2 regions of the Robbsia betulipollinis genome follow, and region 1 is predicted to be linked to the other one. Evidence: predicted binding sites of a transcription regulator. Region 1 holds the regulator's gene; the other holds the start of a gene.

Region 1 (7,837 bases):
CGAGCGCCGCCTCGAGGCTGTCGATCACCGGCAGCAGGTGTTCGGCGAAATTCTCGATGGCGAACTTGTGCGCCTTCGAAACGTCCTCCTGCGCCCGGCGCCGCACGTTTTCGGTCTCGGCCCTGGCGCGCAGGAAATCCTCCTTCAGTGCCGCGACCTGTGCCTGCGCTTCCGCCAGTGCCGCGGCGTGGGCTGCGCCATTATTGTCCACGGCGCCGTCGATCTGATCGGATACTGCGTGGGCGGTCTCCTGGCCGGCCGCACCCGCGTGCGGGGCCTGCGTCGCGTCATGTGCGCTTTCGGCGTGGTTCGGGTCCTGATCACGATTCGCGGCGTTTTCTTGCATGCTGTCTTCCCGTCCGGTGTTGTCTAGGGGTGGTGGCTTCATACCCTCCGACATGGGGCCGCCACGCGTTTTTTCAAGGTCTGGTAAGAAACACCTGTTGCTTCGGCAACACAGACAACAGAAGGTTACATTCTTTACCCGAATCAACGGCTTGCAGTCTTGTGGCCCGCTTATTGCAGGTTAGAATGCGCTGGTCGTGTCGCGGGACACGTCGAGTCAAACAAAGAGATTGAAAATGAAACTGACCTTCGCGGTGGCCTTGATCCTGGCGGTGCTCGTCGCGGGCACCACGACCATCTGCATGTCGGGCGTCGTGACGGCTCGCACCTCCGAATACGGCAGCGCCCGCGCAGTCGCCGGCGACTGGTTCAATCTCCATCCGGTGTGCCGAATCTGTCGATAGTGCGGCGTTCGCGCTTGGTGGGCCGCCCGTCCCGTTCCGCACCGGGCTCGCGATACAGGCGCCGTCGCGCACCCTCGGCCTCGCGCCGCGCGCGGCCCGATTCGGTTTCCTCGTAGAGCAGTCTTGCCACCGGCGCCGGTCCCCGTACGTCGCTGATGCCGACGACCGCCACCTCCCATACCGTTTGCTCGATTTCCACCGTCACCGTGTCGCCGACGCGAACGTCGCGCGCCGCTTTCACCGTCTCGCCGCCGTCCGGCCCGATCCGCACCCGCCCTTTCTCGACCGCCTGGGCAGCCAGCGAACGCGTCTTGAAGAAACGTGCGGCCCAGACCCACTTGTCGATCCGCACGCGCGTGAGCGCCAGCGGTTTGCCGCCCACGGCCGGAGCGGTCTTGCTCATGGTGCGTCCTGCTGCACAACGCGCTCGACACGCTCGACGCCCGGCCAGCCGGCCAGGTTGTCGCGGCAGATGGTCGACAGACCGGCGATCCAGCCATCGGCGTCGTTCACGCAGGGAATCCGGCGATAGTCCTGGCCGCCGGCGCCCAGGAAGGCGTCCCGCACTTCCATGCCGATCTCCTCGATGGTTTCCAGACAATCCGCGGTGAACCCCGGGCAGAAGATGTCGACGCGACGCGTGCCCGTGCGGCCCAGTTCGATCAGGGTCGGCTCGGTGTACGGTTGCAGCCACTCCTCCTTGCCGAAGCGCGACTGAAACGTGATCAGGCACTGGGTGTCGTTCAGGCCCAGCGCCCGGGTCAGGCGCGCGCCGGTTTCCAGGCATTCCGCGTAATACGGGTCGCCTTTCCTGATCGTACGTTTCGGCACGCCGTGGAAACTCAGCACCAGCTTGTCGCCGGCGGCGAAATCCGGCTCGCCATGCTCGCGCCAATGGCGGGCCACCTGCTCGGCCAGCGCCGCGATGTAGGCGGGGTTCGCCGCATACCCCTTGATCATTCGCAGCTCGGGCTGGTTGCGCATGCGCTTGAGCGCCGTGAACGCGGCGTCGAAGGCCGTTGCGGTCGTCGAGGCCGAGTATTGCGGGTACATCGGCACCAGCAGAATGCGCTCGGCGCCCGCCGCGATCAGCCGGTCGAGCGTGTCCGGGATGTTCGGCTGGCCGTAGCGCATCGCATAGTCGACCGTCGCATCGCAACCATCGCGGGCGAAACGCGCCCGCAGCGCCGTGACCTGCCGCTCGGTGTAGACCCGCAGCGGCGAGCCTTCCGGCATCCAGACCGACGCGTATTTCTTCGCCGACGAGCGGGAGCGCAGCGGCAGGATCGCGCCGCGCAGGATCACCTGCCAGACCACCGCCGGAATCTCGACCACCCGCGGATCCGACAGGAATTCGGCGAGATAGCGGCCGACCGCCCTGGGCGTCGGCGCGTCGGGCGTGCCCAGGTTGATCAGCAGCACCGCGACACGCGGCGCGCCGTCCGGGGCCGTGGACGGCGCGGGAGCCAGCGCGCGCGCCGCCGCGGGCGAACCGGCGTTGGCCTCGCGATTCGCGTCGGCGAAGTCGCTCGCGCCGGGCTGCGCATCGGAAATCGTCTGCGGCGAGACGGGCGTGGAACCAGGGGCGGGAGTGTCGGCCGCGAGGGTCGTGCCGGCACGGGTATTGGCGAACATCAAACGTCTTCCTTTTTCTGGCACGCGGCACGGCCGGCTCGTGTACGGGGCGGGCGGCACCGGGAGGTCAATACCGAACTCAGTGCTGGCTGAGCGCGTGGGACAATAGTTTCGCGGTGATGTCGACGATCGGGATCACGCGCTGGTACGCCATGCGCGTCGGCCCGATCACGCCCAGCGTGCCGACGATCTTGCCGTCGACCTCGTACGGGGCGGTGATCACGCTCATCTCTTCCATGGGCACCAGATGGGATTCGCCGCCGATGAAGATCTGCACGCCCTGCGCGTGACTCGACACGTCGAGCAGTTGCAGCAGGCCGGTTTTCTGGTCGAACAGATCGAACAGCCGGCGCATGCGTTCCATGCTGGACGAGAGATCGGTGATTTCCAGCAGATTGCGCTCACCCGAGATCAACAGATTGTCGCCGGGGTCCGACGCTTCCTCGCTGCTCGCCTCCACCGCCTCCTGCATCAGCGTGGTCATGTCGGTGCGCACCGCGTCGATTTCCGCGCGCAGCCGGCGCCGCACCGCGTCGAACGACAGGCCGGCGTAGTTCACGTTGATGTAGTTCGATGCCTCGATCAGCTGCGACGCGGTGTATTCGCGCTGCGTCGCCATGATCCGGTTCTGGATGTCGCCCTCGGGCGTGACGATGATCAGCAGGATGCGCTTGTCGGACAGGCGCATGAACTCGATCTGCCGAAAGGTCTGGCTGCGCCGCGGCGTCAGCACCACGCCCGCGAATTCCGACAGGCTGGAGAGCACGCTGGCCGCGGCCGCCACCACCTTCTGCGGCTGCCCCGCCTGCAGGCGGTGGGCGACCTTGAACTTGACCGCGGCGTCATCGGACAGTGGCTGCGCGGTCAGCATCGTATCGACGAACAGACGATAGCCGCGCGGCGTCGGCACGCGCCCCGCTGACGTATGCGGGCTGACCACCAGGCCCTGCTCCTCCAGGTCCGACATCACGTTGCGGATCGTCGCGGGGCTCAACTCCAGTCCCGAGAACTTCGACAGCGTACGCGAGCCGACAGGCTGACCCTCGGCGATATACCGTTCGATCAGTGTTTTCAGGAGAGTCTGGGCGCGTGGGTCGAGCATGCTCGAATTCTATCGTAATACGGCGTGCGCGATGCGGCATCCCTGCGCCGCAGCGGCGCGGCGTCGCGCCTGCGCCGCGATTGCACGGTGTCGGGCCGCGCCCTTACACTATTGGCTCCGCGGCTGTGGTGTAATCGCCTCATGGATAACGGCAAACCCTTCAAGACCGTCGCGCTGATCGGCCGACAAAACACCCCCGGCATCGGCGAGCCGCTGTTGCGCCTGGCCGAGAGCATCGAGCGGCGCGGCTTCACGCTGATCTTCGAGGCCGGCACCGCGACGGAAATCGATCTGGCGCGCAATGGCGGCGGCCTGCGGCACCCGCCGCGCGTGGCCAGCACGCAGGAAATCGGCGAACAGGCCGATGTCGCGGTCGTGCTGGGCGGCGACGGCACGATGCTCGGCATCGGCCGCGAACTCGCGCGCTACAGCACCCCGCTGATCGGCGTGAACCACGGCCGGCTGGGCTTCATCACCGACATCCCGATCCAGGACATGAAAACGGTGGTGCCGGAACTGCTCGACGGCCAGTTCGAGCGCGAGGAGCGCAGCCTGCTGGAGGCGCGGATCGTGCGTTCCGGCAAGACGATCTACGATGCGCTGGCCTTCAACGACGTCGTCGTCAACCGCAGCGGCTTCTCCGGCATGGCGGACCTGCGGCTGGTGGTGGATGGACGCTTCATGTACACGCAGCGCTCGGACGGCCTGATCGTCGCCACCCCCACCGGCTCGACCGCCTACGCGCTCGCCTCGCAGGGTCCGATCCTGCACCCGCAACTCGGCGGCATGGTGATCGTGCCGATCGCCCCGCAATCGCTGTCGAACCGGCCGATCGTCCTGCCGGACAGCTCGGAAATCAGCATCCAGGTGATCGGCGGACGCGAGGTCAACGTCAATTTCGACATGCAGTCGTTCACGTCGGTGGAACTGGAGGACACGATCGAGATCCGCCGCTCGTCGTTTCGCGTGCCCTTCCTGCATCCGGTCGGCTATAGCTATTACGCAACCTTGCGCAAGAAGCTCTACTGGAACGAACATCCCGCCAACGAACCGCGCTCTTCCTGACTCCTCTAGGCTCCGCCACGCGATGCTACGTCATCTCTCGATCCGCGATTTCGTCATTGTCGACGTACTCGATCTCGAACTCGACACCGGTTTCACCGTCTTTTCCGGCGAGACCGGCGCAGGCAAGTCGATCCTGATCGACGCGCTCGCGCTCGCGCTCGGTGCGCGCGGCGATGGCGCGGTGGTGCGCACCGGCGCGGCCCGCGCCGACATCAGCGCGGAATTCGACGCGCCCGCCGGCGCCGCGGCCTGGCTGATCGAACAGGCGCTCGAGCAGCCCGCGCGCGGGCGCGCAGACGCTGCCTCGTCTGCTGCACAAGCTCCCCCGCACGCCGTGCCGCAGACCATCCTGCTGCGCCGCGTCATCGACGCCGGCAGCGGCCGTTCGCGCGCCTTCATCAACGGCACGCCGGCGACGCTCGGGCAGCTCCGCGAACTCGGCGAGATGCTGGTCGACATCCACGGCCAGCACGCGCACCAGTTGCTGATGCGCGCGGACGCGCAGCGCACCCTGTTCGACACCCATGCCGGGCTCGTCGCGCTGGCCGCGCAGGTGCACCAGGCCTGGCAGGCCTGGCGCGCGACCCGCGCCGCGACCGAGGCGGCACACCAGCGCGAACGGGAAATTCAGCTCGAACGGGAACAACTCGCCTGGCAGGTCGCGGAACTCGACCGCCTGGCGCCGCAACCCGGCGAGTGGGAAGAGGTCGGCAACGAACACCGCCGGCTGTCGCACGCGGCCAGCCTGATCGACGGGGTGCGCATGGCGCGCGATGCGCTGTCCGAGTCCGACGACGCGCTGGTGGGGCGCGTCGCGTCGATCACCCAGCGGCTGCAGGCACTGGCGGAAATCGACGAAGGGCTGAAGGACGCGCTCGCGGCGCTCGAACCGGCCCAGATCCAGTTGCAGGAAGCCGCCTATTCGCTGAGCCACTACGCGCAACGGCTCGATCTCGACCCGCAGCGCCTGGCCGAGGTCGAGGGCCGGCTCGACGCGCTGCACACGGCCTCGCGCAAGTTCCGCATCGCGCCCGAATCCCTCGGGGACGCGCTGGGCGAGCGCCGCGCGCGTCTGACGGCGCTCGACGCCGAGGCCGACCTCGACGCGCTGAACGCCGCCGAACACCGCGCAGCCGAGGCCTACGGGACGGTGGCGCGCACGCTGTCGGCCGCCCGCCAGGGCGCGGCGGCGACGCTGTCGACGGCCGTGACCGCCGGCATGCAGGAGCTGTCGATGGCGGGCGGCAGCTTCGAAGTGGCGCTGCTGCCGCTCGACACGGGCGGCGCGCACGGCCTCGAACAGATCGAGTTCCGCGTCGCCGGCCACCCGGGCGTGCCACGGCGGCCGCTGTCGAAGGTCGCTTCGGGTGGCGAGCTGGCGCGCATCAGTCTGGCGCTGGCGGTGATCGCCAGCAGCGCCAGCCCGACGCCGACCCTGATCTTCGACGAAGTCGACACCGGCATCGGCGGCGCGGTCGCCGAGGTGGTCGGGCGTTTGCTGCACCAGCTGGGGCAGATCCGCCAGGTGCTGTGCGTGACGCATCTGCCGCAGGTCGCCGCACGCGGCGACAGCCACCTGCGCGTGGCGAAAGCCCCGCGCAGCGACGGCGCCGAGGGCACGGCCGACACCGTCAGCACCGTCTCGCGCATCAGCGCCCAGGCGCGCGTCGAGGAAATCGCGCGGATGCTGGGCGGCATCGCCATCACGCCGACCTCGCGCCGGCACGCCAGGGAAATGCTGACGACCTAGTCGCCTGGCGGCGCCCCGGGGCCGCTGCGCGTGCCGGCCGCGCCAGGCGTGCCTCGCGCGGCCGGCAGCGCGAATGTCCGGTCCCAGAACGCCAGCACCGCCTGCCGCTCGCGCGCGACGCCGTCCGCGGGCACGCGCGCCTCGGCCGCGCCGTCCAGGCGCAACCGGTGCTGCAGGGCGCGGTAGCGCCGATAGGCGCCGCCCACCGCCTCCGCCTCGGCCGCGGTGACGATTTCCAGCGCCGCGCAGGCGTTCAACAGGCTGATGTTGCCCGTATTGCGCACCAGCACCGGATGCTGCGCGGCGTGCGCGAGTACCAGATACTGGACGATGAACTCGATATCGACCATGCCGCCGCGATCATGCTTGATATCGAACAGCGCGCTCCGGTTCGGATGCCCTTCGCGGCTGCGCTCCCGCATCGCCACGATCTCGGCGGCCAGCACGTCGGGCGCGCGCACGCTGGCGATGACCGCCGCGCGAATCGTCTCGAAGGCCGCGCCGATGCGCGCGTCGCCCGCGCAAAAGCGCGCGCGCGTGATCGCCTGGTGTTCCCAGACCCACGCCGTGTTCGCCTGCACGCCCGAACCCAACTGGTATTGCCGGAACGCTTCCAGCGGCGTGACCAGCAAGCCCGACGAGCCGTTCGGACGCAAGCGCAGGTCGATGTCGTACAACAGCCCGGCACCGGTGGCCGTCGTCAACCAGCTGACGAGACGCCGCGCCAGCTTCGCATAGGTTTCCGCGCCGTCGTCGCTTGCGTGCGGATTGTCGTAAAGGAAGATCAGGTCGAGATCGGACGCGTAGCCCAGTTCCTTGCCGCCGAGCTTGCCGTACGCGATGATCGCGAACCGGGGCTGATCGCCGTCGCACGCCGGGCGGTTCGGCAGCGCCCGCCAGACCGTCTCCAGCGTCACGCCCAGCACCGCGTCGGCCAGTTCGGACAGCCGGTCGCTGATCGTTTCCACCGGCAGGTGGCCGGCGAGATCGCGCAGCAGGATGCGGAACACCTCGGCATGCTGCGCATGGCGGATCTGATCCATCTGCTGTTCGACGCCGTCGCTGGCGGCCAGCCGCACGCGCAGCCCCGCAGTGAAGGCCGCCCAGTCGAACGGCGCATTGATGGCGTCGTCGTCGAGCAGTTCATCGAGCAACTGCGGGTGCGTGATCAGATAGCGCGCGGCCCACTGCGAATTGCCCAGCACCGAGAAAACCCGCTGCAACGCCGCCGGATACTCGGTCAGCAGAGACACATAGGCGCTGCGCCCGCCGATCTTTTCCAGGAAATCCAGCAGGCGGGCCAGCGCGTCGAGACGGGCGACCGGCGCGTCCGGACCATCCGGGCCGGCGGCGCGCGCCGCGGCGAGCGCCCGCTCTACCAGCGCGTCGAAACGCGCGCGGCTGGGCAGCGGCATCTGCACATAGCGCAGCGACATGCGCGTGGCGCGCAGGCGCGCGACGACCGCGCCCGGATAGCCGAGCCCCGCCGCCACCGTTTCGAGCGCGGTCGACGACGCGGGATCGAACAACGCATCG
Region 2 (7,837 bases), on a different contig from region 1:
CACTATAGATTCCCACCACCGCGATGCCCTCGCGCGTGCCAAGCGACGGCCCGTAGGCGTCGACCAGTTGCGCGAAAAGCGTGCGATAGAGCGCCTCGGCGTCAAGCGTGTGCATAGTCGTCCAGATATTGTTGCAGAATGATTCGCGCGGCTTCGTCGTCGATCGCCGTACCGGGCCCGGGCCGCCGCGCGCCTCGCTGGGGCGCACGACGCGGGACATTGCCGTCCCGCGCGGCCACCGAGGAGTAACGCTCGTCCACCCAGACCACCGGCAGATCGAAGCGGCCGTTCAACTGGTTGCCGAAGCGGCGGGCGAGCTGGGTCATCGCGTGCGGCGCGCCGTCCGGATGACACGGCAGACCGACGATCAGCGTGTCCGGCTGCCAGGCGGCGATCAACTTGCCGATCTCGTCGAAGCGATACTGCCGGTCGCGGTTCTCGACGATGCCGAGCGCGCGGGCCGAACCGGTCAGCGAATTGCCGATCGCCACGCCGATGCGTTTCTCGCCGTAGTCGAATCCCAGCAGCACCGAAGCGGCCGGGCGCGGGGCCGCGCCCCGCGCGAGGTCGCGGCCCGCTTCCGTCCCGGGCGTGCTTCCCGGCGCCTCGGGCGTGCCCGCGGCCGCTTCAGGCGTGACCGGCTTCACCCGACAACATCGTCAGCGACACGCCGAGGAGCCCGAGCGCCGCTTCGAGACGCTGCTCGGCCGGCACGTCGAACACGATGCTCGGATCGGCATCGACGGTCAGCCAGCCATTGCGCGCGATCTCGTCCTCGAGCTGTCCGGCGGCCCAGCCGGCATGACCGAGCGTCAGCAGGAACTTCTTCGGCCCCTGCCCGCTCGCGACCGCCTCGAGCACGTCTTTCGACGTGGTCATCTCCAGCCCCCCCGGCACGACCATCGACGAGGTGTAGTCGCCGGCGGCCTCGTGCAGAACGAAGCCGCGCTCGGTCTGCACCGGGCCGCCAAAGTACACTGGCAGCGAGGACAGCGTCGCGCTCTCGAGCTTCAGATCGATGCGTTCGAACAGCGATTTCATATCGATGTCGGTCGGCCGGTTGATCACCAGGCCGAGCGCGCCCTGCTCGGTATGCTCACAGCAATAGACGACCGTACCCGCAAACGTCGAGTCCGCCATGCCGGGCATGGCGATCAGAAACTGGTTGGTGAGGTTGATGCGATCGGCGGGTGTCTTGGACATAATGCAATCTTAGCAAATACACGGTGGTGGCATGCCCGAATTCAGTAACGCCTTGATGTGGTTCCGGCGCGATCTCCGCACCCGCGACCACACTGCACTTTACCACGCACTGCGCGCGGCCAGACAGGTGCACTGCCTGTTCGTTTTCGACCCGGCGCTCCTCGCCCCGCTGCCCGCGGACGACCGGCGCGTCGCCTTCATCCATGCGTCGCTCGCGGCGCTGGGCGAGGCGCTGCATGCCGCCGGAGGTCAGCTCTGGATCGCACGGGGCGACCCCGCCGCCGCGGTACCCGCCGCCGTCCGGGCACTGGGCGCGGACGCCCTTTTCTTCAACCACGACTACGAACCGGCCGCACGCCGGCGCGACGCGACGATCACCGCGGCCCTGACAGCAGAAGGCTGTGCCGTGCGCAGCTTCAAGGACCAGGCGATCCTCGAACGCGACGAGGTGCTGACAGGCAGCCGTCGCCCCTACAGCGTGTTTACGCCCTACAAGCGCTCCTGGCTGCAAACCGCCGCAAGCGCCCGGGCGTTCGACCCCTGGCCGTCGGAACGGCATCTCGACCGCCTCGCGCCGCGCGCCGGCGTGGTGCCGGACGCCGCGTCGACGGACGCCGCGTGCGACTTCCTGGCCCCCCGCCTGCCGACGCTCGCCGAACTCGGTTTCGCCGCCGCCCGCGCGCCCACCGCGGGCGGCGAGGAGGCGGCGCTACGGATGCTGGAGGATTTCGAGCCGCGCATCGACGATTACCACCGCACCCGTGACTTCCCTGGCCTCGCCGCCACCAGCGGGCTGTCGGTGCATCTGCGGCACGGCACCCTCTCGGTCCGCGCGCTGGCCCGCACCGCCTATGCCGCCGCGCAATCCGCGCGCGCACGCGCCGGTGCCGAGACCTGGCTATCCGAACTCGCCTGGCGGGATTTCTTCTTCCAGGTGCTGCACCATCACCCGCGGCTGGTCGAGAAGGACGAACACCGCGCCTTTCGCCCGGAGTACGACGCGATCCAGTGGGAGACGGGAGATGCCGCGGACGACGACTTCGCGGCATGGTGCGAGGCACGCACCGGCTATCCGCTGGTCGACGCGGCGATGCGGCAGATCAATCAGACGGGATTCATGCACAACCGCCTGCGGATGGTGGTCGCGACCTTCCTCTGCAAGGATCTGGGCGTGGACTGGCGACGCGGCGAGGCCTATTTCGCCCGTCAGCTGAACGACTTCGACCTGTCGGCGAACAACGGCAACTGGCAATGGGCGGCGTCCAGCGGCTGCGATGCGCAACCCTGGTTCCGCATCTTCAACCCGCTGACGCAATCCGCCAAATTCGATGCCGACGGCACCTTCATCCGCCGTTACGTGCCTGAACTGGCCGCACTGGACAATACGGCGATCCACGCCCCCTGGCTCGCCAAAGCCGGCGTCCTCGCTCGCGCGGGAATCGAACTCGGCCGCGACTATCCTCACCCGCTGGTCGATCACGCGCTGGCGCGGGAACGGACGCTGGAACGCTATGCGGTCGTCAAATCCGCCCGTGCGCGCGACGCGGTGCCCGACGCGACAGCGGACGAGAGCGGAGACGGAGACGACTGATCAGATCTGCACCATCTCGAAATCTTCCTTGCGGGCGCCGCATTCCGGGCAGGTCCAATTGATCGGTACGTCTTCCCAACGCGTTCCCGGAGCGATGCCTTCCTCGGGCAGGCCGGCTTCTTCGTCGTACATCCAGCCGCAAATGAGGCACATCCAGTTCTGATATTCCATTCTCTCGATGCGTCGCATGACGATCCGTTACAATATGAACTGTGATGGTACCGTTTCGGCGCGCCGCTGAGAAGCCGCCCACGTCAAACATTCGTCGCAAAAAAAGATAAACGGACCTCTATTTTCCTTCATGACCAGCGACGCTCCTCCGATTGTGCTGACTTTCGGGATTTCCGACCCGACGGGTGCTTCCGGCATCCAGGCCGATTTGCTGACTTTGGCCAGCATGGGTTGCCATGGCGTCACCGTATTGACGGGTTATGCCGCGCGCGATTCGCTGGACAGCGGCGAACTGATCTCGGTCGATCCGGAGCGCGTCGCCAGCCAGGCGCGGATGCTGCTCGAGGATATGCCGGTCGCGGCGTTCAAGATCGGCGCCACGACACGCGCGGAGATCGTCAGCGCGATCGCCGAGGTGGTCGCCGACTACGATGACGTGCCGTTGATCGTGTGCCCGGACTTCACGCTGGACGACGAGCACGTGCTCGCAGGCGATGACCTGCGCGAGGCGATCGCCGAGTTGCTCGCGCCGCAGACGTCGGTGATGGTGGCGGACCGCAGCATGGTGCTGCAGTTGATGCAGTCGGACAGCGAGGGCGACGCCCCCACCCTCGAGCAGGCGGTCGCACAGCTGGTCGAAGACGGGTGCGAGTACCTGCTGCTGAGCGAGCATACCGCCGGGCGGTATATCAACACCCTGTTCGGCGAGGAAGGCGAGATCCGCCAGGATGTGTTCCTGCGGGATCCGCAGCCGATGCTGGGCATCGGCGACACGCTGGCGTCGGCGATCGCGGCGCTGCTGGCCACCGGCATGACGCCGCCCGATGCGGTGCGCGAGGCGCAGAACTATCTCTACCAGGCGGTGCGCGCCGCGTTTCGGCCCGGCATGGGGGCCTACATACCGCAACGTATGTTCTGGGCGCACCGTCATGCCGGGGCCGATGCACCGCCGATGGCCGGCATCATCGCCGACCCGGGCGGCACGGCCCTGCCTTCGGTCCGTCACTAGCCACGGCCCGTCACGCGCGGCGCCAGGCTGTCGGGCGGTCCGCTTCCGGTCCTTGCGCCGCACACGACGAAAAAACGCCACCGTGGACTGCCCGGTGGCGTTTTTTTGTCGTGCGCCCTCCCCATTCGGGGAGGCAGGCCCGGGACCCCGCCGACAGGCGGCGCCCCGGAAGGACATTACATGTCCATGCCCATGCCGCCCATGCCGCCCATGCCGCCCGGCATGCCGCCGCCGGCAGGTGCTTCTTCCTTCGGCAGTTCGACGACCGCGCAATCCGTCGTCAGCAGCAGGCCGGCGACCGATGCAGCGTTCTGCAGCGCGGTGCGCGTGACCTTCGTCGGGTCGACGACGCCGGCTTCCACCAGATCGCCGTACTCGCCGGTCGATGCGTTGTAGCCGTAGTTGCCCGTGCCCTTCTTCACTTCCGCGACGACGACGCTGGCTTCTTCGCCACCGTTCGACACGATCTGACGCAGCGGCTCTTCCATCGCGCGCAGCACGATCTTGATGCCGGCGTCCTGATCGGCGTTCAAGCCCTTCAGGCCCTTGATCGCTTCACGAGCGCGGATCAGCGCCACGCCGCCGCCAGGAACGATGCCTTCTTCGACGGCTGCGCGCGTGGCGTGCAGTGCGTCTTCGACACGTGCCTTCTTTTCCTTCATTTCGACTTCGGTCGCCGCGCCCACCTTGATCAGCGCCACACCGCCAGCCAGCTTGGCGACGCGTTCCTGCAGCTTCTCACGGTCGTAATCCGACGAGGCTTCCTCGATCTGCGCACGGATCTGCGAGACGCGAGCTTCGATGTTCTTCGCTTCGCCGGCACCGTCGATGATCGTCGAATTTTCCTTGCCCACTTCGATGCGCTTCGCCTGGCCCAGTTCCGCCAGCGTAGCCTTCTCGAGCGTCAGACCGGTTTCCTCGGCGATGACCTGACCACCGGTCAGGATCGCGATGTCTTCCAGCATCGCCTTGCGACGGTCGCCGAAGCCCGGCGCCTTGACGGCGACGGTCTTCAGGATGCCGCGGATGCTGTTGACGACCAGGGTCGCCAGCGCTTCGCCTTCGATGTCTTCTGCGATGATCAGCAGCGGACGGCTCGACTTCGCGACCTGTTCGAGGATCGGCAGCAGATCGCGGATGTTCGAGATCTTCTTGTCGTGCAGCAGGACGTACGGGTTGTCCAGAATCGCAAACTGCTTTTCCGGGTTCGTGACGAAGTACGGCGACAGGAAGCCACGGTCGAACTGCATGCCTTCGACCACTTCCAGCTCGTCCTCGAGCGACTTGCCGTCTTCGACGGTGATCACGCCTTCCTTGCCGACCTTGTCCATCGCTTCAGCGATGCGATCGCCGATCGACGTGTCGCTGTTCGCCGAGATCGAGCCGACCTGCGCGATTTCCTTGGTCGTCGTGCACGGCTTGCTCAGCTTCTTGAGCTCTTCGACCGCCGCGATGACCGCCTTGTCGATACCGCGCTTCAGATCCATCGGGTTCAGGCCCGCGACCACGAACTTCTGGCCTTCGCGCACGATCGCCTGTGCCAGCACGGTCGCCGTCGTCGTGCCGTCGCCGGCGTTGTCGCTGGTGCGCGACGCGACTTCCTTGACCATCTGCGCGCCCAGATTCTGGAAGCGGTCCTTCAGTTCGATTTCCTTGGCGACCGACACACCGTCCTTGGTGATCGTCGGGCCGCCGAAGCTGCGCTCGAGCACGACGTTGCGGCCCTTCGGGCCCAGGGTGACCTTGACCGCATTGGCCAGGATGTTGACGCCCTCGACCATCTTTGCGCGGGGGCTATCGCCAAACGAGACTTCTTTCGCTGCCATGTCTTTGAAACTCCAAGAATGCTTTGAACATATGAGAATGCGGAGGCGGCGGACCCGGAAGCGGGCCGCCACCCGAACCGACGACGGGTGACGGGCGACCCGGCCTGACGGCCGGGCCTGCGCGGTCTTGTCGCGGGTTCAGCGCGGGCTGTCGCAGGCTTGTTGCGAACTTATCGCGAACGTGTCGCGAACTTATCGGTTGACGATCGCCATGATGTCTTCTTCGCGCATGACCATCAGCTCGTCGCCGTCGACCTTCACGGTCTGACCAGCGTACTTGCCGAACAGCACACGATCACCCACCTTCACGTCGAGCGCATTTTGCACGCCCTTGTCGTCCCGCTTGCCGGGACCCACTGCCAGGACTTCGCCCTGATCCGGCTTTTCGGCGGCCGAATCCGGCAACACGATACCCGAGGCGGTCTTGGTTTCTTGGTCGAGACGCTTGACGATGACGCGATCATGCAAGGGACGCAGGTTCATACACACTCCTTTCAATCGGTACAGGAACCACGGTGAGGCCCCCGGCGCCAGGCGCCGGGTGGCGAGATGTTTTGTTAGCACTCTCGTCTAACGAGTGCTAATTATAGGGACGGGATGAGGCAAATTCAAGGCGTACCCACCAAATGACCCAAACAAATTTTCGCCTTGGGGGAACACGACCCCTCACGGCGCTCAGGCATTCGCGCAGACCCACTCGGCGATGCGCGCGATACGCTGACGGCGAAACGCGCGCGAGGCGGCATGGTTCTCGAATTCCTGACGAATGAGGTCCAGCAGCCCCATGCCATGCGCCTCCAGCATCATCGGAAACACGCTGGAGCGGCTCAGACCCGGGCGTGTCCCCGCTTCCAGGAAGCGCAGACGCCCGTCGCGGCCCGCCAGGAAATCGAGCCGGCAGTAGGTTTCGTCGCGAAACGTCCGGGCAATGCGCTCCGCGGCGCGGCAGGCCTGCATGGCGAGCGGGTCATCGGCGGGCAGGCGGCGGATGCGGCCGCCGCCCGGCACCGGCTCGCCCTGTCGGACGCCCGCGGCGCGCACGGGCGGTTTCAACTCGAAAACCGGCAGCAGTTGACGCTGCCCGGCCGCGCAGACCATGCCGACCACGATCTCGACGCCGTCGATGCGTTCCTGGATCAGGAAGTGATCGTCGAACGGGGCGATCTCGTTGGCGTAGCGCTCGATTTCCTCGTCGATCAGCAGATCGAGCGGGAGAATCTTGAACGAACCGCCCGCGGCGTTCGGTTTGAGCAGCACCGGGCGCTTGCCGAAGCGTTGCACCGTCTCACGCACCGCGCCTCCCGGCTGACTGCTGGACACCAGCACGGTCTCGAGCGGCGCCAGCAGGTCGCCGGCGAGCTTCTCGACGACGCAGGCCTGCGCGAACTTGTCGAAGGCCAGCGCCGCGCTCAGCGTCGACCCCGCGTTATCGGGAAAATCGAAGAAGCGCGCGAGCCCCTGGAACGTGCCGTCCTCGCCGTCCTGCCCCTGCAACAGCGAAAAGACGAAGTCGCCGTCTTCGCACAGGGTGTCGACGAACGCCGCCGCCGATATCTCCCTGCCGCGCGCGAGCAGCTGCGGCGCCGGCGGCAGCCCATCGTGATCTCGTGGCCCGGACGCCCGCAGTTTGCCGTTCGGCGCGATGCCGATCACGTTCGCGACCGAGATGTCGTCGGGGCGCGCCTCGAGCAGGCACTCCCGGACATGCTCGTACATGCGGCAGGAAGTGCGGTTCTCGACGGATCGCCCGCCGAATAAAAGGGTGATTGCTGGCATGGTGACTCCTGGTGGTCCATCGTCCGCCCGCGCATCGCGTGCCTGGATCGACCGTCGCCGCCCGCGGCGACCGGTCAATGATTCGTCATCCTTATCATTCGGGAAGACCGGGTGCATTCTACGACGCGACCGCGAGTGATGGTTCTACGAAAAATCGTAGCGCCCGGACCGGGCCGCGTCCACCCGGCCGGTTGGCCAGGCGTGCAAGGCGTGCGAGGCGTGCGAGGCGTACGTGGCGGCTAGCCGGACGCCAGGCCCTGC

Evidence for each region. The regulator HrcA, encoded in region 1, represses chaperone genes, less so after heat shock. The targets are predictions, from matches to a motif close to TTAGCACTCNNNNNNNNNGAGTGCTAA.
Region 2: the regulator HrcA is predicted to act here: its motif matches at 6,358-6,384, upstream of groES (co-chaperone GroES).

Annotation. Positions count from the first base shown of each region.
Region 1 is NZ_JAPMXC010000006.1:163,140-170,976, forward strand. Features, by position in the region: gene grpE (nucleotide exchange factor GrpE) at 1-400, opposite strand, end outside; gene OVY01_RS16785 (hypothetical protein) at 582-749, shown strand; gene OVY01_RS16790 (RNA-binding S4 domain-containing protein) at 715-1,152, opposite strand; gene hemH (ferrochelatase) at 1,149-2,384, opposite strand; gene hrcA (heat-inducible transcriptional repressor HrcA) at 2,464-3,486, opposite strand; gene OVY01_RS16805 (NAD kinase) at 3,628-4,551, shown strand; gene recN (DNA repair protein RecN) at 4,574-6,301, shown strand; gene glnE (bifunctional [glutamate--ammonia ligase]-adenylyl-L-tyrosine phosphorylase/[glutamate--ammonia-ligase] adenylyltransferase) at 6,298-7,837, opposite strand, start outside.
Region 2 is NZ_JAPMXC010000001.1:2,259,064-2,266,900, reverse strand. Features, by position in the region: gene pyrR (bifunctional pyr operon transcriptional regulator/uracil phosphoribosyltransferase PyrR) at 1-115, opposite strand, end outside; gene ruvX (Holliday junction resolvase RuvX) at 102-530, opposite strand; gene OVY01_RS09880 (YqgE/AlgH family protein) at 628-1,203, opposite strand; gene OVY01_RS09875 (cryptochrome/photolyase family protein) at 1,235-2,794, shown strand; gene OVY01_RS09870 (rubredoxin) at 2,795-2,965, opposite strand; gene thiD (bifunctional hydroxymethylpyrimidine kinase/phosphomethylpyrimidine kinase) at 3,096-3,974, shown strand; gene groL (chaperonin GroEL) at 4,151-5,800, opposite strand; gene groES (co-chaperone GroES) at 5,993-6,283, opposite strand; gene OVY01_RS09850 (D-alanine--D-alanine ligase family protein) at 6,476-7,576, opposite strand; gene OVY01_RS09845 (LysR family transcriptional regulator) at 7,816-7,837, opposite strand, start outside.